Regions from separate parts of the Oxobacter pfennigii genome, predicted to be linked through region 1. Evidence: riboswitches for the same ligand, from Rfam matches in the RefSeq annotation. Region 1 holds a riboswitch; the other holds the start of a gene.
The links. Region 1 has a riboswitch for cobalamin ahead of OXPF_RS13765 (energy-coupling factor transporter transmembrane component T family protein). Riboswitches for the same ligand answer to the same signal wherever they lie in the genome.

Region 1 (15,070 bases):
CTTTTTTACCGTATCCGCTACCAGCACACTCCTTGATATCTTCCGCATCTTAACTATGCTTTCCCTGTCCAGCACTTTCACGGCAGTTTCTTCCCCCGAATCGTCGCCGGTGGTTAAATCCACTATGGCCGATATGGCCTCTATATCCGGCAATTCTATGTTTACCTTAAACATAAACCTGTCCAGCTGGGCTTCGGGCAGCGGATATGTGCCTTCCGTTTCCAGAGGGTTTTGGGTAGCCAGCACAAAAAACGGGTCCGGCAGTTCGTATGTTTTGTTTCCCACAGTAACTCTTTTCTCCTCCATGGCCTGAAGGAGTGCGCTTTGAGTTTTTGGGGTGGCTCTGTTTATTTCATCGGCGAGGAGTATGGAACTGAACACCGGACCCTTCTTAAATACAAAATCAATATTTCCCTTACTGCTGTCTATGATTTCAGCACCTGTAATATCCGACGGCATAAGGTCAGGAGTAAACTGTATACGTGAAAACTCCAGATCAAAAACCTTTCCTATTGCTTTTATAAGCCGTGTCTTGCCAAGGCCGGGCATGCCTTCCAGCAGGACATTTCCCCCTGCCATCATTCCTATGAGCACATATTTTATGACGGAGTCCTGCCCTATTATTACTTTTTTTATCTCTTCTTCTGCTCTCATGTAACTGCTGTAAAAATTTTTTATCCCTACCTGTTCCAATTAATTTCCCTCCTAATCCTTCAACTGCTGAAAATAGTCAATTACCAGAGATCCCTTTTCCATGGGTATTTCAGCCTTTAATACGCCTTCGATGCCTTCCTCATTATATTTAAGCCATGTGCTTTCCATGGTCCTGCTTTCGCCTTTTTCACCGCTTATTTCGCTGTATCCCTTGTCAATCATGCTCCCTTCTTCATTGGCCCTGGAATCTACGGAAGAAACCTCGCTTTCCCCTGCATTTTCAACGGAATTATCCTCTCTTGCTATGGTTCCTTCATTTGCATTTTCCTTTACCTCGCTGTTTTCCCCCGTCTTAGCCGAACCTAAAGCATCGTTATTTTCCCGTCTTTCCATGCCCTGCCCTTTTGCGATTTCCTGGGTCTCGTTTAAGCTTGAATTTTCTCCATATTTATAACCTTCCTGCCTCTCTCCGAAGGAAAATTCATCGGACTTTTTATCTCCTTCCCTGCTTTCAAAATCCCTCATATTCTTTTTTGCAGCAAGCTTTTCCTTTGAATCCGTAAGCTCCTCTGCCAGTTTTATTTCTTCTCCTATCTCCTTTTTTGCTGAGGAGGCCATGTCCTTGCCCTTTATTTCGCCGCTTTTTAACTTATTTTCAATTTCATTTTTTATGCTTTTGCTCTCTTTAAATTCCTCTATGTTATTAAGGTTTTCCAGCATCTTATCCCTGTCTTCTGGTGATATGGGGAAATTTTGCTCCATCATATCCTCCGGTATGTTTCCGCTTAACAAGCTAACATGCAGTGAACTGTTTTGAAGGCTGGTGCCTTCAAATATTTTAGACATATGCCTTAAATTATTTTTATACGCCTTATCTTCCAGGCTCTTTAACTTTTCTTCCGCCTTTTGAAGCTCTCCCAAGGCCTTTTCATAGTTATAGGTCTTATTAAGCCTGCTGTTTAATTCATCCAGGATGCTCATGGCTTCTTTTTTTATTTCGCCGTCTTTTACATCTTCTAAGGCAGCCTTTGCTTCTTCATCAAGTTTCAAGGCTTCACTTCTTATATCCCTGTTGATATTCTCAGCCTCTGATGCTATATCCGCAGAAGCCGAGGGCATAAAATATGCTGCCAGGGATAAAAATATAAGCAATATAAATGCTGCTGTTCTCTTGCTGTTTATTTTTATTTTGTAAGTTTTCTTCAGATTAAAATTTTGCAGGTCTTCTTCCAGCTGGTCCAGAAAAATCTCAAATATATGGCTTTTATGCTCCTTGCCCTTAAGTTCCAGAAAAGTTATAAACCTCTCCTTAAAGCCCAGCCTGTCCCCGCAAAGGGCTGCCTCTTTCATGGAAGGCCTGTCAATTATGGTCTTTACTGTTACAAATGCAGCCATGGCAATATAAATGTACATAAGCTTTTCCTTTAAGTGAAGTACAGGCATGAAACGGCTTGTTATAATTGTTATAAAAGCTGCAGAACCTCCGAGAATACCTGACGTTATTGAATTTACCCCAAGCTTTTCAGCCCACAGCTTGCGGGACAGTTTTTTCAGCTCATCGCCTACAGTTTTCCACTCCATTATGTCGCCTCCCCTTTTTTGTATTTAAACCTTAAAATGACCATACTTAAGATTACGCACCCGCACCAAAAGGCGCAGTACCACACTACAGGCAGCATACCGAGCTGGGTGTAACCCGTTATCTCCGTGTTTATATACCCTCCTATTGACAATAAGGGGTTTAAAAAGAATATTAAAGGTATGCGTTTATCATAGAACGTTGTAATGACTGATTTTGAGTGGACATAATACATATAGAGAAAACCTAAGCTCAATATATTTATAAAGAATACTAAAAAGTGGCTTATGTACCCTGAATGCTCTGAAGTTTTTTCTTCCATGAGCAGCCACTGCCGCAAAACTATCACCGCCATGCCGAATATGCTCTGCATTGCAAGGGGCACCATAAAATTAAAGCTTTCCATGTTGCCTGCTATGAAAATGACAAGCAATAAAGGTATATTGGCCATGGAAAGGAATACAATTTTCATTAAACTTTTAAAGCAGTCTAAAGGCGCAATACTTTTTTCCACTTTAATATGGAGCAGGGAAATGGAAAAGACCATAAACTGAAAAAGCATGTAATACATATAAGTGTTTTTATACACCATAAAATCGAATTCTCCATAATTGAAGGCGACGGTTATGAGGTAAGCAATAAGTACAAATATCGAGACCAAAAGATAGCCTGTCATTACAAATCCATCGTCAATATACATATTTTTAAGCATCTTTTTCACATTAACCGCCTCCTACTTAATTACTCCTCTTATTTTGATGCCGGGAAGTATAAGCCTTCCTTCCCCTTTTATCCTTAAAGCCAGTATATTATTGTTGTCTAAAAACTCCCTGTTGCTTATAACCCCGCCCTCAACAGCTTCCCATATATTAAGGCCGCCGTTAAAAGCTTCTATGGTAAAACCGGCGAAACTGTCGATTATTATTTCACTCATCTGTATACCCTTAGGAAGGTTATAATAAATTTTTACAGCTTCACCGTTTCTGAAGGTGTATTCTCTTATATTCCCATTCTGCAGTTCATATTTTAGGGAAGGTTTTATAACTCCCCCGGGGATTTCCATATTTCCTGAAGATTTCAGGGTGACTGGTATTATCTCCATATTCATGGAGCCGGCCCTTAAAGGCTTTCCGTTTATATTCAAAGCAGTATTTCTTTTGCTGAAGCCTACCAGCTGGCAGTTATATTCCCCGGAGTTTTTTAAGGTAATATAGTATTTTATAAATTCCTTCTCATATTTATCTGAAAGCTCTTTTTGTATGGTATCGATGTATTCAAAGTCCCCTTTTCCTCCTAATCCCTCGTCCAGTAAATAATCTATTTCCACCCTTTCATTGCTTTCTATATCTCCAATTTTTATAAAGGTATCTCCTATAATTAAAAATGAGTCTTTAAGTTCATATAAAAGCTGATTTTTAATTTCACCCTTTATATGTCCATCCTCTAGAGTTAATTGGAAGCCTGTATCGCCTTCCATGGAATTTACGGCAAAATTATAAATATAATTTGTTACTCCGGTTGTTTTGTATGTTATGCTGCCTTCCACGGCATCATGGATATATTCTCCCCCACCTTGTGCAGGTACCATTAATGATCCGGTATTAGTAAAGGTTATGTCTTTTTTTGAGGGGTATATATTTATAAGGGAATTGGCCTTATAATAGCCGTTAAAAAATTCATTTGCTGAAGCCATGGTAACCTTTTGCCCGCCGGAGCCTTCCATGAAATATACGGTATAAGTGACTGCCGTAAAGAGGACTATAACCCCCGCCCACATATATGCCCTGCTCTTTTTAAGGAAAACCATTGCCGTTACGCATGCTCCGTATAAAATCAACAAACACACCAGAAAGTAAATCAAATTTCTGTCTGCCTTCAGTATACTGTGGGCGGGGCTGTTTAACATTTCAATGTTTTGTACAGTTTCTTTAATGTTTGCCTTTTCCGTTAAAGAACTCAGAGTTTTATAGTTCATGTTTTCTAAAAGGATTTTTTGAAATTCATTTATACTGTTTCTTTCGCTCAGCTCAAAAACCACAGGCACTATAAGCCCATTTCCTATGTAGGTTATATCCTTTATATTTTCAAAAGGTCCCTGGAAATTTTTATATTCATACTTGCCTTTGCCTAAAAATAAAATCCCCCCGTTTTTCAGCCACTTGTCCAGGTTTTCCATGAAATTTTGGCTGAGGCTTTCAGTATTAAAATCATCCAGTATTATAAAATTTATATTTTGAAACATCTGATAGGACGGTTCCACATTCTTCAAATCTATAACTTCTGCCCCTGCAGTCTCCAGAGGATCTATTTTAAGCTCGGTAAAAAATCTGTAATTATCCGCATTGCCGGACAATACCCCTATAAACGGATAATTGCTTTCATATATTGTTATTGGAAATGTTTTTTCTTCTGTTGCCTTATCCTTTTCCGTCACAGAAACCTTAAAATCCTTTACCGGGTTTTTGACGGGCATTAAAAAAGTGTAGGCTTTCTCAGTACCCGGCGTAATATTTATATTATGGTTGTATGTATCTTCTCCAATTGACAATGTGAGGCTTCCCTCTATTCCTTCACCGTCTGCTTCCACAGTGACCACTATGGGGGATACATGGCCAAGCTTCCCCTTTCCGTTAAGAGCACCTACCGCCTCTATATTTAGCACCCCCGCATGGGCTTTTATGTTAAACGCCAGGGAAAAGGCAAAACACAGCAGAAAAATTGTCCTTATTTTTTTAAAGTGCAATTCCATATCCTCACATCCCGTAAAGTTTACTGTATATATGGTATTTGTATAATTTCATCGCCGGCTATTACAGCCTGAAAATAATTTTTAATGCTTTCGGGTTTTTCAATTAAAACCTCTGCCGCCTTTTTTATGCTGTCTTCATCATTGCCCGTTACCAGCCATACCGGAACTACGCTGCCCATGCCTGCGGCAGTTGCGTATATGGCGCCGGCTTTTGAAAAGCTTTTGATAACCTTTCCCGTATTATCCAGGGCATTTAACTTGCCTTCCTCAAATTCCACATAGACGCCTTCCATCTTATTTTTCCAGTTCATATCCTGCAGCCTCTTGCTGTCTTTTGAAATATCATCAAAGCTTCCGATTATAATAGTATATTTTTCCGGCTTTTCAACCTTATCGGCATTATAAGGAAGTATGTCTACAGATACTACTCCCTGAGAAATAAGGCTTTCTTTAAGCTTTTCCCCTTCTTCCCTGAAGTTTTCCGTATACATAATGACGGTACCGGGATTTTTGCCTCCAAAGCCGTTTTTAAAGGGCTGGGGATAAGAACCTATAACCGCAGGTATGAACATGGTGGTATTCCATTCATGATAGTCCCACCATATTACATCTCCCGGTGCCGGCCTGTACTCGGCGACTCCTATGGGGGCAAGTATACCGTTTACCCAGTAAAACCAGTCCTCCTTGCTCCTGTCTGCCCCGCTGAAAAATGTATACTTTGATTCCAGGCCGTTTATGGAGTTTACAAAGCCTCCTCCGTAGGCTGTCTGTATATCTAAATTTCTGAACAATACTTCCATGCCTACTTCGTCTTTAACCAGCCCTACATTTTTGGAAAACATTTTATTATAGCCGAAGTCTCTTGTTACGATTAAATCTATTTGATAGGGGCTTTCTATATCCCCGCTGGCTTTCAATTCCTGTGAATTCTGTGATGCCGGCCGGCCTTCCTGATACTTTATTTCACCCTGTACCGGACCTTTATAGTCCTTATATATGCTGGTATCCACATTTTCTTCTAGTTTGTTATTTTCACTGCTTTCTGTCTCAACCTTCACATTTTCATTATTTGTTATAACCCTTGTCCCCTGTTTTCTCCCGCATGCAGTTAAAGAGACAATCAATATTAAGCATATTAAAATCAACATCCTTTTTTTAAGCATAGTCCCGCACCTTGCTTTCCGTTTCATTATCATTCATTATCCTGACTATTTTATTTCTCCTATTGTACCTTTCCAGAACTTCTATAAAGCTCTTTCCAAATACTCTGGAAAACACTATATTCCCCAAAGCATGCATGCTGTCGTATGAAAAGCTTAAAATGCTTCCGATTAAAATTGCTTTTAAAGTAACAGGCCTTATATATTGCAATAAATACCATTGGTTCAGTATGAAGCCGTAAATATATCCCCACAAGCCGCAGAGCAATATAAAAACGTTTATTCCTCCGCTTTTTATGGGCTTTTTAAAAGCCCCGAAAAAAGCTCCGCACAAGCCCCATCCCATCATCTGCCATAGAGTCCAGGGTCCATGGCCTAAAAAAAAGTTTGAAATAAATGCGCTCATGGCTCCTACCATAAAACCGTTTACACTGCCCATGCTGTATCCCGTAACGGCGCACATGAAGGTTACGGGCTGGACTCCCGGTATAGCTGCAAAAGGCACCCTTAAAACGCCGATTATGGCGGATATTGTTGCCAGTATGCAGATGGTTTTTGCATCTATTTCCCTCATTTCAAATATGATTACAAAGGATACCATAATCGCGGCACAGCTTATAAGCACCGAGACTGCTGCATCCACATTGAAATAAGTGACTAAGAATAATATGACTGCAAAAAACAAAATGATAATGAGCTCGGGCTTTATTTTTCTTTTCATTTTATACCACCTTTAAAAGTTCTATTGCTTCCCGGGAATTTACAATTCTGTACTTGTCTTTAAAAATTTTAGCAATCTGGGGAGAGTAATACATGGAGCCGTAAAGTATGTCTTCTGTCCAGCCTTTAGCCACTATTTCCCCGTGAAACATAAGAGTAACGGTGGTAGCATAGTCTGCCGCAAAATCCGAGTCATGGGTTATAAGCACCACTGCTTTTCCCCTATGGGATAAATCCCTGATAATGCTTCCTAATTGTTCCTTGCTTTCTCCGTCCATACCCCGGGTAGGCTCGTCTAAAATTACTATGTCCGGATCTGCTGCCATGGTACAGGCAATGGCTACCCTCTGTTTTTCCCCTCCGCTTAAATCCCTGGGGTTTCTATCCTTCAAATGTCCGATATTTAATATTTCTAAAAGGCTCTTTACCCTCTTCTCATCGTATTGGCCTATATTTTCCAGAGTGTAAGCCACTTCTTTAAACACATTGCTCCTTCCGAAATAATCGTTGGGATTTTGAGAAAGATATCCTATTTTCTTTATTCTGTCTTCCATAATAATTTTTTTTAAATTCTTGCCATTTACCACAATCCTGCCGTTATATTCCTCGATAAGGCCTGCGATAATCTTGAAAAATGTACTTTTCCCCGCACCATTTTCCCCCATTACCGCCATTATTTCTCCGCGGTGCAGCACAAAGTCTATATCTTTTAATGTCTTCTTCCCTTTTTCATATTCAAAGTTTACTTTATTTGCTTCCACGACGACGTTCCCCAGGGGAAGATGCTCTTTTTGAGGGCGGTAATCAAATTCAATATCCTTTATATATTCTCTTCCTTCTCTTATGGTTACAGGGAGCCTGTCTCTTCCTGATTTCTTAAAAATATATGTAATATTTGGAAGATGACATTTTCTTTCTATAATTTTTGGAATACTTTGGGGGCTTCCTTCGGCAATGATCTTTCCGTCCTCCATAAAAATTATCCTGTCCGCCAGATGAAAGCACCTGTCCAGCCTTTGTTCCACCATAACTACAGTTTTTCCCAGGTCCCGGTTAAGTCTTTTAATGGAATTTAACACTTCTTCCCCGCCTATGGGATCCAGCTGGGATATGGGTTCATCAAAGGCAACTATATCCGGATCCATAGCCATGACGGAAGCTATGGCTACCCTCTGCTTTTGCCCCCCCGATATTTCCGTATTTTTTCTGTCTCTTATTTCATTTAGCCCGAGGAAAGACATGGATTCCGCCACATTTCTCTTCATGCTGTCCAAATCCATGACCAAATTCTCAAGTCCAAAGGCTATCTCTCTTTCCACGTCCTGGAGGACCATTTGCTTTTCCGGATCCTGAAAAACCATCCCTACCGTCTTCAATATATCCTGCCTGTCCATATGTTCTATATCTTTCCCTTTTAGCATTACCTTTCCCCCAATGGTCCCGCCATAGAATCCGGGGACAATGCCGTTAAACAGCCTTAACAGCGTCGATTTGCCGCAGCCCGAAGGACCGGCTATCAATACAAATTCTCCTTCCTTTATGGTAAGATTTATATTATCCACGGCATTTTCAGAGCTTTCGGGGTACCTGTAAAATACATCATCCAATTTAATCATTTCCAAGTTTTCCACCACCAGTTTATTATTGAAGGTATAAATAAAAGTATTATAAATATAATTTCCTGCAGGGATAGGGGAATTTTAATACTGTCCAGCACAGGATAGAAGGCATATCTGTGAAAACCATTGACCAGAAAATATATAAGGTAAATAAAAAATATGACTATGAAACCAAGCATCATCCAATCCCCGGCCGTGAACCTTTCGCTGAAATAAGAGCTTCTTTTGGAGTACATTCCATATCCCCTTGAGTACATGGATTCTGCCATATCCGCCGAGTTTTCTATGCTGGACAAAAATAATATATTAACGATGGATGCGCTGCTTGCCAGCCTTTTTCTAAGGCCCCTGCGGCTCATCATATTCCCTCGTAATTTTTCCACTTCTTTGATATTTAAATAGGCATTCATTATTGTCGTAAAGAGCCTTAGAGTCATATTTACCAGCAAGGCGGACTTGCCCAGGAATTTTGAAAAATATCCGAAAGCCCTGTCGGGATGGATGACTAAATTCCCAAAACCGAATAAAACAGTTACTCCGATTATTTTAAAACCGCTGAACAATCCATATAATATCGCTTCCATTGTGATTTTTATCCTGCCAAGGATTGGTATGTTAAAATGCCCTGTATAAATAACCGTTTCTCCCGAAGACACAAGTAAAGGATTCAATATAATTAAAAGCAGTACAAAGGGCAGCATCATCTTTCCGTATTTAAACAAATCCTTTCCCGACCCATCCATATAAGCCATGGCTAAAATGCTTAATATTGAAATTAATATGTATAAGGGGTTTTCAATAAATATAAAAATTAAGACGTACAAAAATATAAGCGAAACAGTAACAAGTGGGTGCAGCGACTGCAAGAATGTATTTCTGGCTTTATATATCATAAAATCATCGCTTTCCAAAATTTTATCGATAGGGAATATGCAAAATAAAAAACACCTCAATATTTCAGAGGTGTTTAAAAACACAATTTATTTTGAGCAGCCAAAAAATACGGACTACCCTATATACATTGCTTTCCGACGCTGCGTTATCTTTCCCTCCGAAAGATTCGACAATTAACGGGCAGGTTTCCTGGCTGAGCTTCATCCTACTCCCAACTCTTCCCAGAATATATTATTCCAGTGATTCTTGCTGGTTTCGTCAACATCACAGTAACGGTGGGCTGCAGTGGTATTTCACCACTTTCCCTTTTAACCCATCCCTGTGGAATGGGCACCCGATAATGGAATATTCAGTTTTAATCTTAATAAAAATATAGCATACTATTACATCCAATACAATAGCAAAGGGATTTACAGGTATCTTTTTTTGAAAAAGTATGTCTTATTTATGTGGTATAATGTTTTCATACTTGTCAAGGAGGGTTTTGGATGAGTAGTAAGCAAATAAAAAACTACGGCGATTTTATTAGCGCCTTGCTGGACGCTGGGTTCTCAATGGGAGGCGGGAACAGCGAAGGGATTTTCTCTGTAATTTCATGGAATTGGGAGGAAGAACCGCCTTATGAAACGCCTGTTCGCTGGCACACCGGCGACCCGGAGACTGACCCGTGGGAATGGCGCATGCGTGTGCTGGACGAGCGTAAGGATATTGCTTATGCAAAACTGTTCTTTAAGAAAAGCGGATATATCGTCAAAGAATGGGTTCCCTATTTTCTCGCGGTTCGCAGAGGCAATATGACCTTTGATGAAAAATACTCGGACGGTGCAATCAGCAACCACGCGAAACGCATTTACGGCACCATCCTTGAAAACGGTATGCTGCCGTTACATGCCATAAAGCAGCTTGCAGGTTTTGGCAAAGAAGAAAAATCTCAATTTGAGCGGGCCTTGGTTGAACTGCAGATGAAAATGTATCTGACCATGTACGGAAGGCAGCAGAAAATATCTAAAAAAGGTGAGGAATACGGCTGGTCGTCAACGGTGTTTTGCACAACCGAGAGTTTTTGGGGTGAGGACGTATTTGAAAAAGCCTCAAAAATCGGAAAGGATGAGGCCATTCAAAAAATAACAAATCATATTTTTACTCTTAATCCAAACGGTGAACCAAAAAACATTTTGAAATTTATCAAAGGCTAGTGTTCCTTTAACCGTATTGAAAGCTTGGCTGCAGAAATTCTGCCTGGCTTTTTTTAAATTGAAGTAAATCTGTAGCTAAATAAGCATGTAATTAAAAATGGCCCGTGCAGGCGACTGAAACCTGCACGGGCCAAATAAAAGGAGGCTGTTTGTTAATCTATGACTTTAAAAGTTTAGCGTATAACCTTAATTGTCTACATCTATTAATATAGGCTCTGCAAGCTGTTTCATAACATCAAATGTATCCCATACGAACACCTTAATCTTGTATGTGCCGGTATCGGGGATGGCAAATCCTCCCGAGAGCCTTACCGTTTCACCGGATGCAACTTCTTTTGATGCATAGGCATAATTTATCATCTCGTTTTTACCTTCTGTAATGTCATAGAGGCAGATGATCAATGTAGCCTGCTGGGGTAAATCATTATTGTTGGTCATCTGTACGGTTACATTGGCATCTTCTCCGTTGCTGAATTCTCCGTCATCTGTCCTTTCAACGGTAAATCCTGTCATCGGTTCCACAGTTACTTTGCAATACGGGCGGGAAATGTCAATAACTTCATCATCATCTTCGTTGAACCGCACAGCGGAAATCAGGTATTCGCCGGGCTCATCAAAACTTATTTCTGCTGTACCGTCCTGGCCGGTAAATATTCCGGTGGAATTGCCGGCATTTACTTCTCCGTCACCGCTTATATAAAGCTCTGCTCCTTCAATAGCTTCCGGTCCGGTAGACTGGCCAAACATCCAATTTGCAATATTTTCCCCCGTAAGAGTCAGGTTTAGCTTTTCTCCTGTTTTTACTGTAGCTTCTTCCCTGTCAAACATGGAGTGATATCCGTATATCCAGTCCACGCAGAAAACTACCACACTGTCTCCTTCTTGAAGCTCATACTGGGAAATAAGGTCTGTTGATGGCATTTCATTGTTAACGGCATACATCCAGGATACGCCATAGGTATCGTTTTCCTGGCCGAATATTGATTTAATAAGGCCGCTGCTTACATCCAGTATACTCTTATCCACCGGGTCTGCTCCGGCACCTTCTTCTATTCCTTTCACCAGAGCATGCAGGGCCGTCACTTTACCGTTATCGGTGCCGCCAAAGGATTGAGGATTAAAGTATTCTATGGAATCAAGGGTGGTCTTGGGCAGCAAGGTTACATCCGGCCCTTCAATTCTGATAGAAATATTTTTCACGGCCTTCTCTGCCACCGGGTCAATATCCGGTGCATTGAGCCAGGAGTTAAGGTAAGGCGGATTACTGCCATTATAGGATGTTTCCTGTTCATAATCGTTTATATAGTGCCATATGACTTGGTCTCCGTCTGCCAAAGTTTGCTGCTTAAGCCCCACATTGGAATGGATTCCGTTGACTGTATACATCCATCCGGATTTTGGACCGTTATCAAAGGCATATAGCCAGTAGCCTTTTAATACAGCCGGTGCCGTAATTCCGGCTACATAGTTATCCTCGGCACCCTCCTGGGAAAGCCCTGCATCCTCAATTGCCATCATAAATAAGTCATACATTTTGCTGCCTTTATCCATTGTATAGGCTTTGGTTTTTATCCAGTTTATATAACCGTCAAAGCGGGGTTGCCCATCTTCATGAACAGTGTCACCGATGAGGCGGAAGGTGACGGTTATATCATCCGAAGTACTGAAGGTGACTTTGTAGTCCGGCGCTAAGCGGACCACAAGTGGCAAACCGTTTGCATGGTATTTCTCGATTTGCAAAGAATGGTCGCCGTCAGTGAGATGGGCGCTTTCTATTTGCACTCTGCCATTTTCATCCGTTGTGTAAGTAACATCGTCCCAGGTCACGGTGGCCTCGGAAATTGGTACGGTATAAGGCACCTCCACCGTATCTCCGTCTTGCTCTACCCATTGAGTACCAGAGGCGGTAAAGGTGATTATACCGCTGCTGTTTAATTGGGAGGTATCCACTGTAGGATAGAGGCAGTTTGCATCGCCGTAATACAACAGTAATTCATCATTACCTTCTACATTATAGTCGGAAACTCCAACATTAGGTAAAATACCGTTAACGCGGTAGTTCCATCCGTCATAACCTCCAAAATGAGCCTGCTCCTCTCCATTTATAGCGGATATATATTTACCGAAACTGGTGTCGGCAAAGGTTATGGATAGAGAATCCTCATGTTCATCGAGATAATTCAGCACATCATATGCTGTGACATCTCCCGTGTTGGGTACCGTCACGCTGCCGTTATAGAGATTGCCGTCAATACCCTCGATACGTACATTTACGATAATGTCTTCGGCCACACCGAAGCAGAAAAGATATCCTGATTCGTTGAACAAATAGAGGTTTCCGTCATTATCGGCAGCAATCTGCTCAAAGGCAAACTGGGATATGGACGGCACCGCAACCTTACTTATTTTCGCATCATCGGCAGTGGTAACGGCTGCTGAGTCCTCCAGCACATAAACAGGCGCTGGTTCGGAATAGCCCTGGAAATAGAGATATACCTTATGGCTGTTGCCTTCATTGGCATAAGCTGTGCTGAGTATAGGTGTGCTTTGGACTTTAACTTTTTCTCCGCTATCAATGGTATAAATGGTCTCCAGAGTGTATGAAGAGCTTCCGCTTGGCTTCACAGGCGTCGCTTTCAGCACATCGACTTTTCCCTTCTGGCCTGTCAGGTACACCCTGTCATTATAGATTACGGGAGTGCAGAGGCTTTCCTGGCTGACGTCTGTAATAACGGGCCTGTCCGCCGTTCCTCCTGTATTTGTAATGAGCTTTCCCTGAGCATCCAGCTTTACAGCATACAGCTTGGCACCGGAGTATGAGGCAAAATAGAGCCTTCCGGTATCTTTACTGTAAGCAACGCCGCCCCAGGTATAGATATTGTTATCAGAGCTGAATTCCCATGTACTTATAACCTCTCCCGTCTTGTATTTTACGGCATAAAGGGTCTGGACAGCAGCCACATAGTAATTATCGCCTACTACGGTGCCCGAATTCCAGTTAAAATCGTCATTTAAGCTCCATGCAGGTTTGTTGCGGCCGTTTTCATCCACTTCAAAGCTGGTGGTCTTGAAAGCATTTTTGCCGCAGAAAATATACCCGTCGCTGTACACAATGGGACGGAAATTACCGACAGTCCCTTTGCTGTTCAGGCTGCCGTTGACCTGGGTGCTGTGCTGGCCACCGACAGTTGTCCGCCAGAGTTCCTTAAGGGTGCCTGCTTCAAAGGCGGTAATATAAGAGCTTCCGGCAAGGAAAAGTACACCGTCGCCATAGGCCAGGTAATCGTACATATAGCCTGCTGTACCGGCAGTTACCTGTGCCTTGATTTCACCTGTTTCCTTATCTATTTTGTTAAGATATCCGTCGCCGGTTAGGTAAACGTAGCCATCCGCCACGACAAAGGACCCTGCATAGGCTGCTCCAAAATTATCGGTCGAACTTATCTGTGTCGCCCATTTTTCAATTGCTTCACCGGCGCTTACAGGCAAAGGGGAATTTATTATGGCATTGCCATCCTTATGGTTATATGCCCCTGCCCAGCCGGCGGCGCCTGAACTGCTTCGGTCCTTGTTCAAAATGATCCTAATAACACCCACGCCTCCAAAAGCTCCGGATGCGGGATAGCAGCCATCCAATGTGACGGTATAAGTGTAATCTCCGTTGAGGCCGTCGAAATGCCCCTCCGTCCCGGAAACCTCATTATTCTCACTGTCAAAAACTTTAATGAGCGCACCGGCGGCGCTGTCAACTCCCTCTCCGGCTATAATCTCAAAGTCTACGCTATAGTACATGGAAAGAGAGATTTCGTTTGTCCCATTTTCTGAAACTGTGAATTCGCCAGTTATGGTTGGGAATCCTTCCTTTGAGACCTCATAGTTATATGTACCGTCTTCCAGGGAGTAGGTGAAAGTACCTCCCGATACCGAGACAGGGACATAGGTAAAGCCGTCACGGAATATCTTTACTATTGCCTCTGGGTTATCCACAATAAATGTAAACACCCTCGGGTCGGTCATATTGACGGTGGTGATATTATATGTTCCCGTTATTCCCAGGCATTCGGCGGTAATGGTGGCAGTGCCCGCCGATTTAGCCGCAACGACGCCGCTGTCATCTACTGTAGCCACACCGGGGTTGCTGCTGCTCCAGTTTACAACATAATTGGGAGAAACGCTCAAAGGCACGGCACTTCCTACCTTTAGGCTCTCTACGCCTGCCGGCTGCGATACCTCAAAGGATTGGGGCAGTGATGACACGGCAGCATCCTTCTTTACCGGGTTTGCCACTATGCTGTCCACCTTGAAGGTAGCACAGTAAAGGCCCTCGCTTTCGGATGTGACATATTTGTCTCCAGCCTGCATATAATATGTATCTCCAAGCTTGCCTGCAAAAGCCACGTAATAGGCAGCCATGGGAAGATTAGCCGCCATATCCCGGACATATCCGGTGCCCGGATCATGGTTTAATGCAAGCTGTGTGCTGCTTTCTACAGGGCTGT
Region 2 (15,070 bases), on a different contig from region 1:
AAGGCTACTTTTTTTATCATAAAGGACTATTTCGAAAAAAATCCGGAAATCGTGGACAGAATAGTAAAAGAAGGCCATTCCCTTCAGAACCACACGGCAAATTACCTGAAGCTTCATACCTTAAGTGAAGCCAAGATAAGAAAAGAGATAATGGATATGCATGACAGGATAAAAAACCGCTACAACATCCACATGAAATATTTAAGGACTCCCTATGAGGAATGGTCGGATCCCGTCATGAAAACCGTCAAGGATACGGGCTACAAAACTATATTCTGGAGCATTGCCTGCGTGGACTGGGTAAAGGAAGCAGAGGCGGGATATATATACAATTCCATATTAAACAACCATCATAACGGCGGCATAATATTGATGCATGCAGTGTCCCCCCAGAGCCCCTGGGCAGTGTATATGGCCATAAAAAAATTGCAGGAAAATGGCTATCAATTAAAAACCCTTGATATGTAGCTACACCTAAAGACAATAAAAAAGAGCTGTTGCATTATGAACAACGTAAATGAACATAGCATATTGAGTGTTCAAAATGCAACAGCCCCTTTTAAACTTTTACCGAGCAGAAGTCATTCTTCTGTCTAAGGCAAATTAAAAAAACCTTTTGCTGTTTAAACGTTCCTGTACATCCACCAGTGCTTCGCCAAAGCGCTGGAAGTGAACGACTTCCCTTGCCCACAGGAATTTAAGGGGATCTATAACGTCAGGATCATCTGCGAGAGCAATAAGATGTTCGTATGTTGTCCTTGCTTTTTGCTCTGCTGCCATATCCTCTGTCAGGTCGGTAACAGGGTCTCCAATAGACTGTATGAATGCTGCGGTCCATGGAACTCCGTTTGCGTCTGCAGGATACAGTGCGTTATCATGCTGTGTGAAATATCCGCCGAGGCCTGCTTCTTTCAGCTCTTCAGGAGTAGCATCTTTCGTAAGCTGGTAAATAATTGCACATACAATCTCAACATGAGCTAATTCCTCAGTGCCTATATCATTCAACAGTGCCTTTGATTTGCCCGTAGGCATGGTATGGCGCTGTGCAAGATATCTGAGTGATGCGCTTAATTCTCCGTCAGGTCCCCCATATTGTGCCATTATGCATTTAGCCAGCTTTAAGTCCTTATTTTTAATATGAACCGGATATTCTAATTTCTTTTCATAAATCCACATGACTATTCCTCCTCATCACTCGCCGCTTTCCCAGGGCCAGGGCTCGTCAACCCATGTCCAGACTGATTTGCTGGGGGAATTTCCGAAATTCTGCAAAGGCCCCACCCTCATATTGTACATTTCCTTTAAATCCATCAATTCCTTATGAACGATGTTGAAGTCGGATATAGCCTGCTGGCATGTAGGGTTATTATCAAGAAACAGATTCAGGTCAACGGCAGCGAATTCAAGCTCTTTAATTCTCTTTACAAGGTCCTTAACATCCATTTCTCTCATTTAATCTTCCCCCTTTTCGATCTTTTCAAGCTGAGGCAGATATGATTTTAAAAGGAATGGAAAAACAGTACCTCTTTTTAATGCTTCTTCGGGAAGAACAACTCCCATGTATGGCTGGATCAAAACATATGCTCTTGCATATTCCAAATTATTCATAGGTAACGGCATGCCCGCAGGCATCGGATAACGAAGCAAAAGATTCACCTCAAAAATATAAACTTATAATACCATCATATTCAGCTTGTCAAAATTTGTGCAAGTATAAATATATCAAGGCATTTCATAAAAATCCCTATTTGAAGTTCACAAAATCAATGGACGTGAATATTATATAGTTAACAATATTTTTAAGGGGAGGTTAAGCAAAGGGTTTTAAAAATGGCTACAGTTTTGTATAATATTTTTAATTTAAAAGCATTGGATTCAACAAAGTCGGCGGCAGTTTTAATATTTATTCTGGTTATGGCAGGGCTATTGATACTGCAGAGGTTTACAAGAAAAATGTTCAAAGAAAAACAGATGGAATATGAAAGAGTAAAACTGGCCTACAAAGAAAAAAATAAATTGCTTAAAGACATTTTCACTTCGAAAAATGTGAAATACCCCCCCAAGAGCATATTCATAAGGGTTTTTAAAGAAGAAGGGATACTGGAGCTTTGGTCAAGCTCAAAGGATAAGCCCTACACACTTGTAAAAAGCTACCCGGTAAGCAAATCCTCAGGTGTTTTAGGACCTAAGAGAAAAGAAGGTGATAAGCAGGTGCCCGAAGGCTTTTATTTCATCGATTATTTTAATCCTTTGAGCAAATATTATCTATCCTTAAGCATCAATTACCCGAATGAGTCGGATATGATATTAGGGTACAGGGAAAATCCCGGAGGAGATATATTTATCCACGGAGGCAGCAGTACTATCGGCTGTATTCCCATTAATGATGACGGCATAAAAGAGCTATACATTGCTGCCGTTGAAGCCGTATCCCAGGGACAGGACAGGATTGAGGTTCACATTTTTCCAAAAATCATGGATGATATAGGCTTCCGGGAGCTGCAGGAGAGGCATAAGGATGATGCAGAACTGCTTTATTTCTGGGAGAATATAAAGGCAGGCTATGATGCCTTTGAAAGCACAAAAACTCTTCCTGTCATAAACATAGGACGGGACGGAAGATATATAATAAATATAAAAAAGCTTTGAAAGAAATTTCAGGGCTTTTTTTGGCACTGTACCTTATCTGAACTTGTCTGCAATAGTTTATAAATAATTAATATTTAATTTAATACTAATTCAGAATTAAAAGATATTATTATATGGTATAGTTAAATGTGAAATTATGCTAAAAAGACTAATGTATACCTTAAACAAGGGGTTTAATATTTGCGCACAAGATATTATAATTTTGTTATGTACCTATTCTTAATCTGCCGTTTATTTTACAGCCCATGCCGATCTGTGGTAACCAAACCATATTAAATATAAAAGCAATAATAATTAATTTATGGAGGAGTATTAATGAAAAAGAAATTTTTATCCATGACTATTCTTATTCTTGTATTGGTGAGTATTTTAGCCGGCTGCGGCGGCCAGCCCCAATCTGCGGGACCTGCGCCTCAGACGGATATATATACCCCTGTTGAAACACAAACTATAAAAAAGGAAAACCTGTCCAATATGTCCACATTAAGCGGCAAAGTATTTCCTGATAAGGAAATAGCTGTCATGCCCAAAGCCCCCGGGAAGGTAGCAGCCGTTAATGTCAAGGTGGGGGACAAGGTTAATGAAAAGCAGGTTTTACTGACATTAGATCGCGAAGATATTCAAAAGCAGGTGGATTCAACAAAGGCTGCCTATGATTTGGCTAATGCTAATTACCAAATGAACTTGGAAAAATATAATAATGCAAAACTTACATATGATAGAATGAAAACTTTATATGACAGCGGCGCCATATCAAAGAAGGATTTAGAGCAGGCAGAGCTTGCTGCATCCTCCATACAGCTTGATCTATACAGCGCCCAGTTAAGCCAGGCGGAAGTATCCTACAACCAGGCAATGCAAAATTTACAGAACACAGTTATTGAATCACCTATAAGGGGAATTGTATCCGCTGTAAACGTGGAAGCAGGGGAGATGGCATCCACAGCCCAGCCTGCAGTAACCATCGTGGACATGGATATTGTAAATGTCCAGATAGGCGCTGCAGAAAATATGATAAGCTCCTTAAAGCTAGGACAAGAGGTTAAAATAGCTCTCACTGCCATACCCGGCAAGGAGTATACAGGCCACATAGAAAACATAAGCCCTGTGGCAGACTCCAAGACTCAGATGTATCCCGTAATAATCAATATAGATAATAAAGAACAGGAAATCCTGCCTGGAATGTTTGCAAAGGTGGAGTTCAGCACAGATACGGTTAATGATGCAATCATAGTTAAAAAGGAAAGCATAAAAGAAAAAGAAGGAAAGAGTTACGTATATGTAGTTGAAAATGATGCGGCCGTTGAAAAGGAAGTTGCAATTGGCATGGATACCGGCTCATTAGTTGAGGTTATAAGCGGTCTTAACGAAGGTGAAAATATAATTGTCAAGGGGCAGGACTATGTAGAAAATGGAACAAAAGTTAAGATAGTCAGAGGTGATAATTGATGAACCTTTCGAAGCTCTCAGTCAAAAAGCCTGTCACCGTCATGATGCTGACCCTGATTATAATAATTTTAGGTGCGGTATCATTGCAAAGGCTTCCTATAGATTTGCTGCCCAATATCGAGATTCCAATTATAATAGTTTCAACATCCTATTCGGGAGCAGGGCCCCAGGAGGTGGAAAACCTCATAACAAGGCCTATAGAAGGGGCCATAGGTACCGTAAGCAATATAAAAAACATAACCTCCATGTCATCCGAAGGCAATTCCGTGGTTATAGCGGAGTTTGACTTTGGAATCGATATGGATTTTACATCCCTTGAAATGAGGGAAAAGGTGGACATGGTTAAGGGAATGCTGCCTGAAGATGCGGGAGATCCCATGGTAATAAAAATAGACCCCAATGCCCAGGCCATAGTCCAGCTTTCATTGACAAGTACAATGGAATTATCAAAGCTTCAGGCAATAGCTGAAGACAGCATTCAGCCCAGGTTTGAAAGGCTGGAAGGTATTGCTTCCGTCAGCACAACGGGAGGATATACAAATCAGATAGAAATTTTGGTAAACGAACAAAAAATGAGAGGCTACGGCCTGTCTTTAGATTACCTTTCACAGATACTGGCGTCGGAAAACTTAAATATGCCTGGAGGTCAGGTGCAAAACGGAAATCAGAAGCTGACCATAAAAACTGTAGGCGAATTTAAAAGCGTGGATGAGATAAGGGCTCTTCCCATACCTTTGCAAACAGGCGGTGTGGTAACTTTAAGCGACATAGCGGATGTTCAATTGAATTACAAGGATACCACAAGCATTGTAAAGACTAACGGCAGAGACAGCATAAATATATCGATACAAAAGCAGTCGGGCACAAATACCGTGGCCGTTGCTGAAAGTGTAACAAAAGAGCTTGAAAATTTAAAGAAGGATTTTCCCAACATAAATTTTGAAGTTGTAATGGATCAGTCGGAATACATAAGGTTCTCTATTGATAATGTGGCAAACAGCGCCATACAGGGCGGAATACTGGCCATTCTTATATTGTTCTTATTCTTAAGAAATTTAAGGACTACATTTATAATAGGCGTGTCCATCCCGGTTTCCATTATAGCTACCTTTGCCCTTTTATATTTCAGCAAAATCACATTGAATATGATGACTCTCGGAGGTCTGGCCTTAGGTATAGGTATGCTGGTGGATAACTCCATAGTGGTATTGGAAAATATATTCAGGTTTAGGGAGGAAGGGCATTCCAGGGAAGATGCAGCCATTGAAGGTACGGGGGAAGTAAGCATGGCCGTTGTGGCATCAACTCTGACCACAATTGCCGTATTTATACCTATAGTATTCGTTGAAGGCATGACTGCCATAATTTTTAAGGAGCTGGCCTTGACCATAACCTTTTCACTGGTGGCTTCACTTGTGATAGCACTTACAGTTGTTCCCATGATGGCATCTAAATTACTTAAGGTGGACAGGAACAAGAACAAGGAAAGAAAAGGCATATTAAAAATCTTTTCTTTCATATATGCAGGCTTTGATAAATTCTTTAACGGTATGGAATCCGTATATAAAAAGATATTAAACTGGGCGTTGAATCACAGAAAGAGCACCGTATTTATAGCCATTGCCGTATTTATAGCAAGCATGGTCTCCCTTTCAACAGTTGGTTCGGAATTTTTCCCCCAATCGGACCAGGGTCAGATTTCCATAAGCATATCCATGCCTGACGGCGCTGAAATTGAAGATGTGGCAAAATTGGTGTCAGACATTGAGGGAAAGATTGAAGGAATTCAGGAAATAAAGTCGGTATTTTCAAGGGCGGGTTCCGGCGGAGGTTATCTTGGCGGGGGCTCAAACAGCGGCTCTATTACAGTAATGCTGAAAAGCTTAAGCGAAAGAGAGAGAGGCTCTCTTGAAGTAGCAGATGAAATACGTAATCTGGTAAAGGATATACCCGGTGCTAAAATAGGAGTTACGGCCGCAACCGGCAGCATGGGTATGATGGGAGGTTCTCCTATAAGCATAAGCATAAAGGGAGACGATTTGGAAGAGCTGAAAAGAATAAGCGATGATTTTGAAAATATAATAAGATCTGTCGAAGGAACAAGAGAACCAAGCTCCAGCCTGGACAGAGAGGTACCCGAAGTTCAGATAAAAATAGACAGGCGTGCTGCCACCCAGTATGGCCTGACAGCCTCCCAGATAGCGTCAGCCGTAAGGGGAAATATTACAGGAAGAACGGCGACAACACTGAAATATGACGGTGATGAGCTGGACGTAGTTATAAAGAGCGATAATTTGTACAATGAAAGCTTATCCAATTTAAAGCAGATAATAATACAGACAGCCTCGGGTGCCAGCGTTACTATAGGCCAGGTGGCCGAGGTAACCATAGAAAAAGGCCCCATAACCATAAACAGGGATAATCAGGTTAGGGTGGTTACCGTATCCAGCCAGATTATGGGAAGAGACCTTTTGAGCGTGACAAATGATATAAATCAAAAGCTTATGGAATATAATATGCCGGACGGATATATTTTTGAGATAGGCGGAGAAAGCCAGCAGCAGCAGGAAGCTTTTGCCGATCTTGGAATGGCGCTCGTTCTTGCCCTTATCATAGTTTACATGGTAATAGCATCCCAGTTTGAGTCATTGCTGAATCCATTTATAATCATGCTGTCAGTGCCCTTCTCATTTTCGGGAGGCGCCCTGGCTCTGGCATTGACAAGAAGGTCTTTAAGCGTCCCGGCTTTTATAGGAGTTATAATGCTGGCCGGTATAGTTGTTAATAATGCCATAGTGCTGATAGACTACATTATAACAAGAAGAAAAAGAGGAGAGGACAGGAGGACTGCCGTTATAAATGCAGGCCCCATAAGGCTAAGACCGATATTGATGACGACTTTGACAACCATTTTAGGCCTTATGCCCATGGCATTAGGAATAGGCGAAGGAGCCGAGACTATGGCGCCTATGGGTACGGTGGTTATAGGCGGATTGACCCTTTCAACCTTATTGACACTGGTCTTTATCCCGGTAACCTATACATTGTTTGATGATCTTTCGGTATTTCTTAAGACAAAGCTATTTAAAAGGAAAAATACCGTTGCAGGAGATATAACAGCAGAAATGTAGTTTTAAATATTGTTTTAAGCAGCTAAATGTGATAATATAAACATGATATGATAATTCCTTACAGGAATTATCATATCATGAAAGCTAAATAAAAGCGTGAAGGTGCCATTATGGATAATAGGGAATGAGGTGAAAATCCTCAGCGGACCCACCACTGTACACGGTAGAGATTTTCAATTGCCACTGGCTTTTGCCGGGAAGGCGAAAGTCTTGTTATTCCGTAAGCCAGGAGACCTGCCTTTATGTAATATGTCTGTGCAGACAGGCAGCAGGATGACGGTAAAGTCCTTAAATACGGTATTTTTGTATTTAAGGACTTTTTTATATGTAATAAAGGGTTCCCGGGACCTGCTATAGCAATCAAAGATTGCCATAGTAGGTGGGATTCTTATTTTTAAAATTTCAAGGGGGAAAAGTATTATGAAAAAACAAAAAACAATTATTATGATGGGCCTTTTTATCGCTCTTAGCATCATAGGTGGGTACATAAAAATCCCTAATCCCGTTACATCAAGCATTGCATTTGATTCGCTGCCGGCATTTTTAGCATCTCTTGTCCTGGGAGGATTGCCGGGGGCTGCCGTGGCATTTTTAGGACATATGCTGTCAGCGGCATTGGGAGGTTTTCCTATGAGCTTGCCGATCCATCTCGTTGTAGCCGTTGAAATGGGAATAATAATGGTGGTATTCAGCTTTATAGCAAATAAAATTAACTTGATTGTGGCAATTATAGCAGGTATTATATTAAATGGTATTGTATCACCTGTTATACTGATATTCATTCCTAACTTAGGGCTGCCGGTATTTTTGGCATCACTTCTGCCGTTGATGGCTGCCAGCATATTCAATGTAATTTTGGCTGCAGTAGTTTTCTCATCCATTAAAAATGTAGGATTTGTGAAGGAGATTCAGGAGGCTAAATAATGGGATATTTTGGTCGGGATGTTGAGGTTGTGGATTGCGGCAATGTTTATATAGTGACTGCCTGCGATTCCAGCGGAGCTATAGGAAGCAAAGAGCTGGATGTCGTGAAGGTTACGCCTTATATAGTAGGAAGATATGCAGCCAGAGTGCCGCTTTTAGAGATATTGTCGGCAGGTGCATATCCCATAGTCATGTCCGTCACAATCTCAAACGAGCTGAATCCCACTGGAGAAGGCATACTGGACGGAGTATACGACGAGCTGAAGGCAAATGATATAAAGGAACTGCCAATAGCAATAAGCACTGAAAAAAATATGACCACAAAACAAACTGCCGTTGGCGTCACAGTTGTAGGAAGGTGCGGCAAAGAAGAGCTTAGGATTGGAACGTCAAGGGCTTTGGATGATGTGTATTTCTTAGGCATTCCCAAGGTAGGAAATGAGGTTGACGATCCGGATGATAAAGAGGTGGCAAAAGGAAATCATATAAAGCTGCTATCCTTTATCGAAGGGGTTCATGATATATTGCCCGTAGGCTCAAGAGGTATATTGGCAGAAGCGCAAACATTGGCTAAAAGCAATGGGTGTGAATTGATACTTGAACTCATAGGTGATGTGGATGTAAATAAATCCGCCGGTCCTTCCACCTGCCTTTTGTTTACCTGTTCACCCGGAACTAAGATTCCGAAATTTTTACATGCGCCAGTGGCTAGGATAGGCCGATTAAAATAGTTTATAGAAGAGATAAAGAGTCTTAAAGACTCTTTATCTCTTTTAATATCTCCTGAAATTCATTCATAGAGCTTATAAGCCGCTCAAGTTTGTCTTCAGAAAGCTTTTCCAATCTGCTGCCTATGATGTCCAGCTTTTTATCAAGGTCCTCATTTAAAAATTCCTGACCTTTATTTGAAAGGCTGTAAAATGTATTTCGCCTGTCCTTTGTATCGCTTTCCCTTGTAATATAGCCTTCCTCATCAAGCTTGTTTAGCATTATGCAGGTGCTGGAGCTTGATAAATTAAGCTTTTCACTGAGTTCTTTCAAAGTGCAGCGCTCCAATATTTTAAGGTTAAGCATGGTTTTAAACTGCTGCTCGGTTATGGGTCGGCTGTCATTGTGATAATTATGATAAATCTTCATGTGGCTGTTGAAATTTACGAAAAAATTTAAAAGTTTCCGGGCCGTTTCCTTATTCTGCATTGAGTACACTCCTTCTGACTACTGCTTTGTTTTTCCATTTGTCTGTTCTGTAATAACTATAGCACATCAAAAGACCAGCTATCCAGGCTACAGGAATGCCCCACCATATGCCGTCGGAACCAATTCTGGCAGATAAAAGCGCCGATGCGGGAATTCTTATGACCCATAGGGAAAGTATGGTAAAGAGCATAGGTACAAATGTATCTCCGGCGCCTCTTAATACCGCATTGACTATAAACTGGGTGGAGAATACTATAAAGAAGGCTCCCACTATGGTTAAATATCTTCCGCCTATTGCCTTTACGGCGGCGTCTGAGGTAAATATCGATATGAGGTGCTTTCCAAAGAGTATTACAACTATGGATATTGTCAAGGATATAGTGCCGGATATCAAAATTCCTGCCTTAAATCCCTGTTTTACTCTTTCGGGCTTGTTGGCTCCGATGTTCTGCCCTACAAAGGTGGATACCGCCATGGATACGTTCATACAGGGCATTACTGCAAAGGATTCAATCCTGGTAGCCGCCGTGTAGGCTGCCATGGTGTCGGTTCCGTAGCCGTTTACAATTCTGGTCAATGCCATCATTCCGGCAGAGACCAACATTTGCTGTACGCCGGAGGGAAGGCCTATTCTTACTATGGTTTTAAATATTTCTTTATCATAGGTCATGCCTTTAATGCTGAATCTTAAAACCTCGTGGGTTCTGTTAAGATGGAATACTCCAAAGGCAAAGGAACATGCCTGTGCGATTACCGTCGCCCATGCCGCTCCTGCGACGCCCCAGTTGAATACCATTACAAAGATCAAATCCAGTATGATATTTATAACTGTTGCAATTATCAAAAAAGTGAGGGGGGTTCTGGAATCTCCCAGGCCTCTTAATATGGCGCTTATGGAGTTATATCCGAACATAACCGGCATGCCTAAAAACATTATATTAAGGTATGATTTAGCTGTAGGCAGCACGGTATCGGGAGTTTTTAACAATTTTAAAATGGGTCCGCTGATCATCAACCCCACTACCATCATTATAAGGGCTCCGATAAGGAGGGATATATATGCCGTGTCGATGGTGGTTTTAACTTTTTTTATATCCCTGGCTCCGTAGAACTGGGAAATCATAATGGTGGAACCCATGGTTATTCCCATAATGAGGGCTATAAGAAGGAATAAAATGGGGAAGCTGGCGCCTACGGCCGCCAGGGCGCTTTTCCCCAATGCGCGGCCTACGATAATACTGTCTACGGTAGAATACAGCTGCTGAAAAATATTGCCTATAAGCATAGGCAGTGCGAAGAAGAAAATCTGTTTGGCCTCATTGCCTTGAGTCAAATCTTTCATAATCACTTCTCCTTATTTTGTTATAAAATAATTTTACAGTAAAATAATTTTATAACAAAACACATAATATGTAAATATTACCATGTAAAATAAAGATTACAGAAGGGGATTTTTCTCCGTGAGGTGCTTCCAGTATCTGACCGGCATGAAGCTTTTCTGCAGAGCCTTGTTTTCTCTGTCAGGAATGGCTATGCTGTTAAAATAATCTTTCCAAAGAACCTGAAAATCCATTTCTTCATCAGCTGATTGCAAAGCTGAATCAAGATAGAAAGGGACTATTTCATATTCTTTTTTATTGTACAGGACAGCGGTGTTTCTTTTTACATCATGGATTATAAATAGCTCATTTGACATCCTTTCAACAAAATGAGTTGCCAAAAGAGGCAGGGTGTTGTAATCCGGCTCAATGGGAGCATATAATACATCTCCTTTTAGTTTTTTGAATCTTATGAGGCCTAAAAGCCTGTGTACTTCAAAGGTTACCTTTTTACAGACATTCATTACATTTAGAACCCTTTCATCCTGAAGGTGGAGATTAAGCTTGAAACCCACCTTCCATCCTAAATTAATGTATTCGAATATGAGCTTTCCGGAATTCTCATATTCGGATAAGTAAAGGTAAAATATATTCAATAGTGTATCTCCGCCAATTCTTCTATTAACAGCCTCGGTTATTCTGATTACCTTTTCTTTATCCGTTTCAACTTCAACATAGGTGTCTATGATGCTTTGCTGCACCCTGTCTTTTTTTATGAAAGCCCCCGGACGGATTTTTTTATTAAAGGCTTCACAGACTGCCGAGAGAAGGCCTTCAAAGGTCCCGTCATAAGTAAAGATAATCATTTTAAAGTTCTCCTGTAACTGCAGATGAATTATCCTGCATCATATTGTAAATGGAAAGCTGCTCGAATTTATTTTTAGGAGCCTGCGTTTTTTCCGAAGGCAGTAAAAACTGACGGATGATGGGCAAATCAGTAAATGATGTGCCGTAATATTTGCCCTGGCAGGTTATGAAATGCTTCGCCCGCTTTAACACAACACCGAATTTCTTTAAGTCATCATAGCTTAAGGAGCCTACTCTTCTTGCCGCTCTTATTTTTAAGGCTGAGCGGACACCAATGCCCGGAATTCTTAAAAGAAGGGTATAATCAACGCTGTTTATTTCAACGGGGAAAAGCTCCATATGCTTTAATGCCCAGAAGGATTTTGGGTCCAGATCAATATCAAAATCCGGATTTTTTTCATCCAGTAATTCTCCTGCTTTAAATCCGTAAAACCTTAGCAGCCAGTCGGCCTGATAAAGACGGTGCTCCCTTTTAAGGGGAGGATTTAAAAGCGCCGGAAGGTTGGGATTATCGGATACGGGAATATAAGCCGAATAATACACCCTTTTTAAACTGTAGCGGTTATATAAGCCCTCTGATAATCTTAAAATGCCAAGATCATGGTCATTTGTGGCCCCTATAATCAACTGGGTGGTCTGTCCTGCCGGTAAAAAAAGCGGAGGCTTTTTATATGTTTTTTTGTCTTCTTTTATTTCAATTATTCTGTTGTTTAAATAATCCATGGGTTTAAATATGGCTTCGGCGCTTTTTTGAGGAGCCAGTAATTTTAAGCTCTCCCTTGAGGGAAGTTCGATATTTACGCTCATTCTGTCAACGTAAAGCCCGGCTTTGTCTATAAGCTTTTTATCAGCACCGGGAATTGCCTTTAAGTGTATATAGCCATTGAAATTTGCCATTCTCAATTTCACGACGCATTGCAGCATAAGCTCCATGGTAAAATCCGGGTTTTTATATACCGCAGAGCTTAAAAACAAGCCCTCTATATAGTTTCTTTTATAAAAATTTATAGTTAAATTTACGATTTCATCAGGCGTAAAAATTGCCCGGTCATTGCTGCTGCTCCTCCTGTTTATGCAGTAAGCACAATCATAGGAGCACATATTGGTCATCAGTATTTTAAGGAGGGATATGCACCGTCCGTCAGATGACCAGCTGTGGCATATGCCGCTTACGTGGGCATTTCCAAGGCCGTTATTATTTTTTCTTTCACTGCCGCTGGAGGAACAGGAAACGTCATATCTTGCCGCTGCCGCTAAAATATTGAGCTTTGATTGAATATCCATAAAGTCACCGTCCAATGTAAGGGGACACTTCCCCTCTTTTTAAATAGCTTTTGTAGGAGCCGGGGTAAATGCCCCCGACTTATGGGACGCACCTTTTCTTTGTAAGAAATGAATCTGGAGTAGCCGAAGTGCTTCCTCAACTTAGGGGATATGCCCCGATTTATATTTAATTTTATCATATAAAAACAGTATATGCAAACATATGTTCGAATAAACTGGAAATATCCAGTAAGCAGAAGATGCGCTGAAATAAGAAAGGAAGGCAGTAAAAGATGAAAGGGCTACAGAGAATAGTAAAGGGGCTGTTGCATTTGAAACAGCCCCAACTTAAAGTATCACAACTTAAAGCATCCCAAGGTTATAAGTATCCAATTTGTTTATTGTTTATTACCCCGCAGGCTAATCTCCTTCCGGCGTTTCCTGCCGGCTGGCTTTTAAAATCGTCGGGGCTTTCATGAATTATCATAGCTTTGCCAAGTACATCGCTGACAGTAAATTTGTCGGTGAAAAAATACATTATAGCCTTGCCGTGGTTGGAAAAGAGCACGGGGAAATCTCCGGCATGATTGCCGTGAGGCTGGTTTGTAGGATTCCAGTGGCTTCCGGCAGACTGGAAAGGGTTTTCTGGGTCGCCAACTTCACAGCTGCCCTTTTCATGAATATGAAATCCGTGAGGGCCTATTGGAAGCTTGCTGTCACTGCCCGGCTGGTAGTCGGGAAGGCCGTAAACTTCGGCAAATACATAAGTACCGTCCATCGCATCCAAAAAGTATACCACGCCTCTTATATCGGGTGCTAAAGGACCTCCTTTAATATCTGCTTTTGCTATATTTGTCTTTTCCATTCTCCATTGAGGTGGGTAGGAAAATCCCGGCTGCATATAAGAAAAAACAGGACAAAAGACAGGGTTATAATTAGTAAACAAAGAAAAATCTCCTTTTTTAACTTCTATCACTAATTATAATAGTCTTTTGTCCCTTATTTTGTCCCTATTTATAAAAGTTTCTTATGGTGTGGCATACGAAATCCACTTCATCCTCGGTTATCTCAGGATAAATGGGAAGTGCTGCAATCTCGGTGCAAACCCTTTCCGATACGGGAAAATCACCCTTCTTGTAGCCTAAATAGCTGAAACATTTTTGGAGATGCAAGGGAAGGGGATAATATATGGAATACTGCACTTGGTTTTTCTTAAGATGCTCAACAAGTCCATCCCTGTTTTCAGCTAAAATGTTGAAAACATAGTATACGGGATGCTGCTCTCCCTTTATTTTGGGGAACCTTAAGCCTTGACAATCCTTTAATCTGTCAAAATACCAATTGGCGATAACCTCCCTTTTTGTAATGGCTTCTCTCATGTATTTCATTTTTACCAGGAGTATGGCAGCCTGGATTGTATCTAAGCGGGAGTTGTATCCTATGTAATCGTAATGATATTTTTCAGTGGCTCCGTGTACCCTGTAGGATTTTGCCAGCTTGTAAAGGCCTTCATCATTGGTCACAATCATGCCGCCGTCACCATATGCCCCCAGTGTTTTTGTAGGGAAGAAGGAATATATGCCGTAGTCACCGATGGTGCCGGCGTGCTTGTATTTACTGCCTTTTCCTTTCCAGGACATTCCGAAGGCTTCCGCAGCGTCCTCTAAAACCTTTAAGTTGTGCCTTGCTGCTATATCCATGATTGAATCCATGTCCGCCATCTGGCAGAAAAGGTGGATGGGAACTATGCCTACCGTTTTATCCGTCACGGCATCCTCGATTTTGGCGGCATCAATGTTAAAGGTTTCCTCGTCGATATCAACAAATACCGGCTGCCCCCCATGCCTTGCAATGCAGGAGGTGGAGGCTAAGAATGTAAAGGGGGATGTGATTACCTCACTGCCATTTTTAAAGCCTAAAATATCCGAAGCCAGAACAAGAGCATCGGTGCCTGATGCGACGCCTACGGCGTATTTGGCGCTGGTAAACTCCATTATGGATTTTTCAAGGTCGGCAACTTCTTTGCCCAGTGTGGATATGCCGTCCTTCAACACATTTTCTATGGCCTTGTCAAACTCAGCCTTTTTCTCCTGGTATTCCCTTTGAGATGTATAAAAGTTTACTTTCATTATAATCCACCAGCCTTTAATATCTCTTTTGTACAAGCAATTGTTTCCTTTGCCACATATTCCGCGTCTTCTAAGGCAAGGGTGGAATATAGAGGCAGAGTTATTTCATTGGCATATTGATTATAGGCATTGGGATAATCTT

Region 2: it holds a riboswitch for cobalamin, as region 1 does, so the genes downstream of both, OXPF_RS21650 (ECF transporter S component) here and OXPF_RS13765 (energy-coupling factor transporter transmembrane component T family protein) in region 1, are expected to answer to the same signal.

What each region holds. Positions count from the first base shown of each region.
Region 1 is NZ_LKET01000039.1:89,409-104,478, reverse strand. It holds gene OXPF_RS13800 (AAA family ATPase) at 1-693, opposite strand, end outside; gene OXPF_RS13795 (hypothetical protein) at 706-2,235, opposite strand; gene OXPF_RS13790 (hypothetical protein) at 2,235-2,954, opposite strand; gene OXPF_RS13785 (hypothetical protein) at 2,967-4,982, opposite strand; gene OXPF_RS13780 (DUF4430 domain-containing protein) at 5,003-6,145, opposite strand; gene OXPF_RS13775 (ECF transporter S component family protein) at 6,138-6,863, opposite strand; gene OXPF_RS13770 (ABC transporter ATP-binding protein) at 6,865-8,478, opposite strand; gene OXPF_RS13765 (energy-coupling factor transporter transmembrane component T family protein) at 8,475-9,374, opposite strand; cobalamin riboswitch at 9,538-9,728, opposite strand; gene OXPF_RS13760 (AlkZ-related protein) at 9,864-10,571, shown strand; gene OXPF_RS13755 (DUF4430 domain-containing protein) at 10,758-15,070, opposite strand, start outside.
Region 2 is NZ_LKET01000027.1:24,625-39,694, reverse strand. It holds gene OXPF_RS06280 (polysaccharide deacetylase family protein) at 1-468, shown strand, start outside; gene OXPF_RS06275 (manganese catalase family protein) at 604-1,176, opposite strand; gene OXPF_RS06270 (spore coat protein CotJB) at 1,192-1,452, opposite strand; gene OXPF_RS06265 (spore coat associated protein CotJA) at 1,453-1,608, opposite strand; gene OXPF_RS06260 (L,D-transpeptidase family protein) at 1,831-2,649, shown strand; gene OXPF_RS06255 (efflux RND transporter periplasmic adaptor subunit) at 2,965-4,098, shown strand; gene OXPF_RS06250 (efflux RND transporter permease subunit) at 4,098-7,229, shown strand; cobalamin riboswitch at 7,313-7,485, shown strand; gene OXPF_RS21650 (ECF transporter S component) at 7,650-8,153, shown strand; gene OXPF_RS06240 (hypothetical protein) at 8,153-8,884, shown strand; gene OXPF_RS06235 (MarR family winged helix-turn-helix transcriptional regulator) at 8,907-9,350, opposite strand; gene OXPF_RS06230 (MATE family efflux transporter) at 9,340-10,692, opposite strand; gene OXPF_RS06225 (TIGR03915 family putative DNA repair protein) at 10,789-11,535, opposite strand; gene OXPF_RS06220 (putative DNA modification/repair radical SAM protein) at 11,537-12,820, opposite strand; gene OXPF_RS06215 (superoxide dismutase family protein) at 13,179-13,664, opposite strand; gene OXPF_RS06210 (DegT/DnrJ/EryC1/StrS family aminotransferase) at 13,810-14,928, opposite strand; gene OXPF_RS06205 (DegT/DnrJ/EryC1/StrS family aminotransferase) at 14,928-15,070, opposite strand, start outside.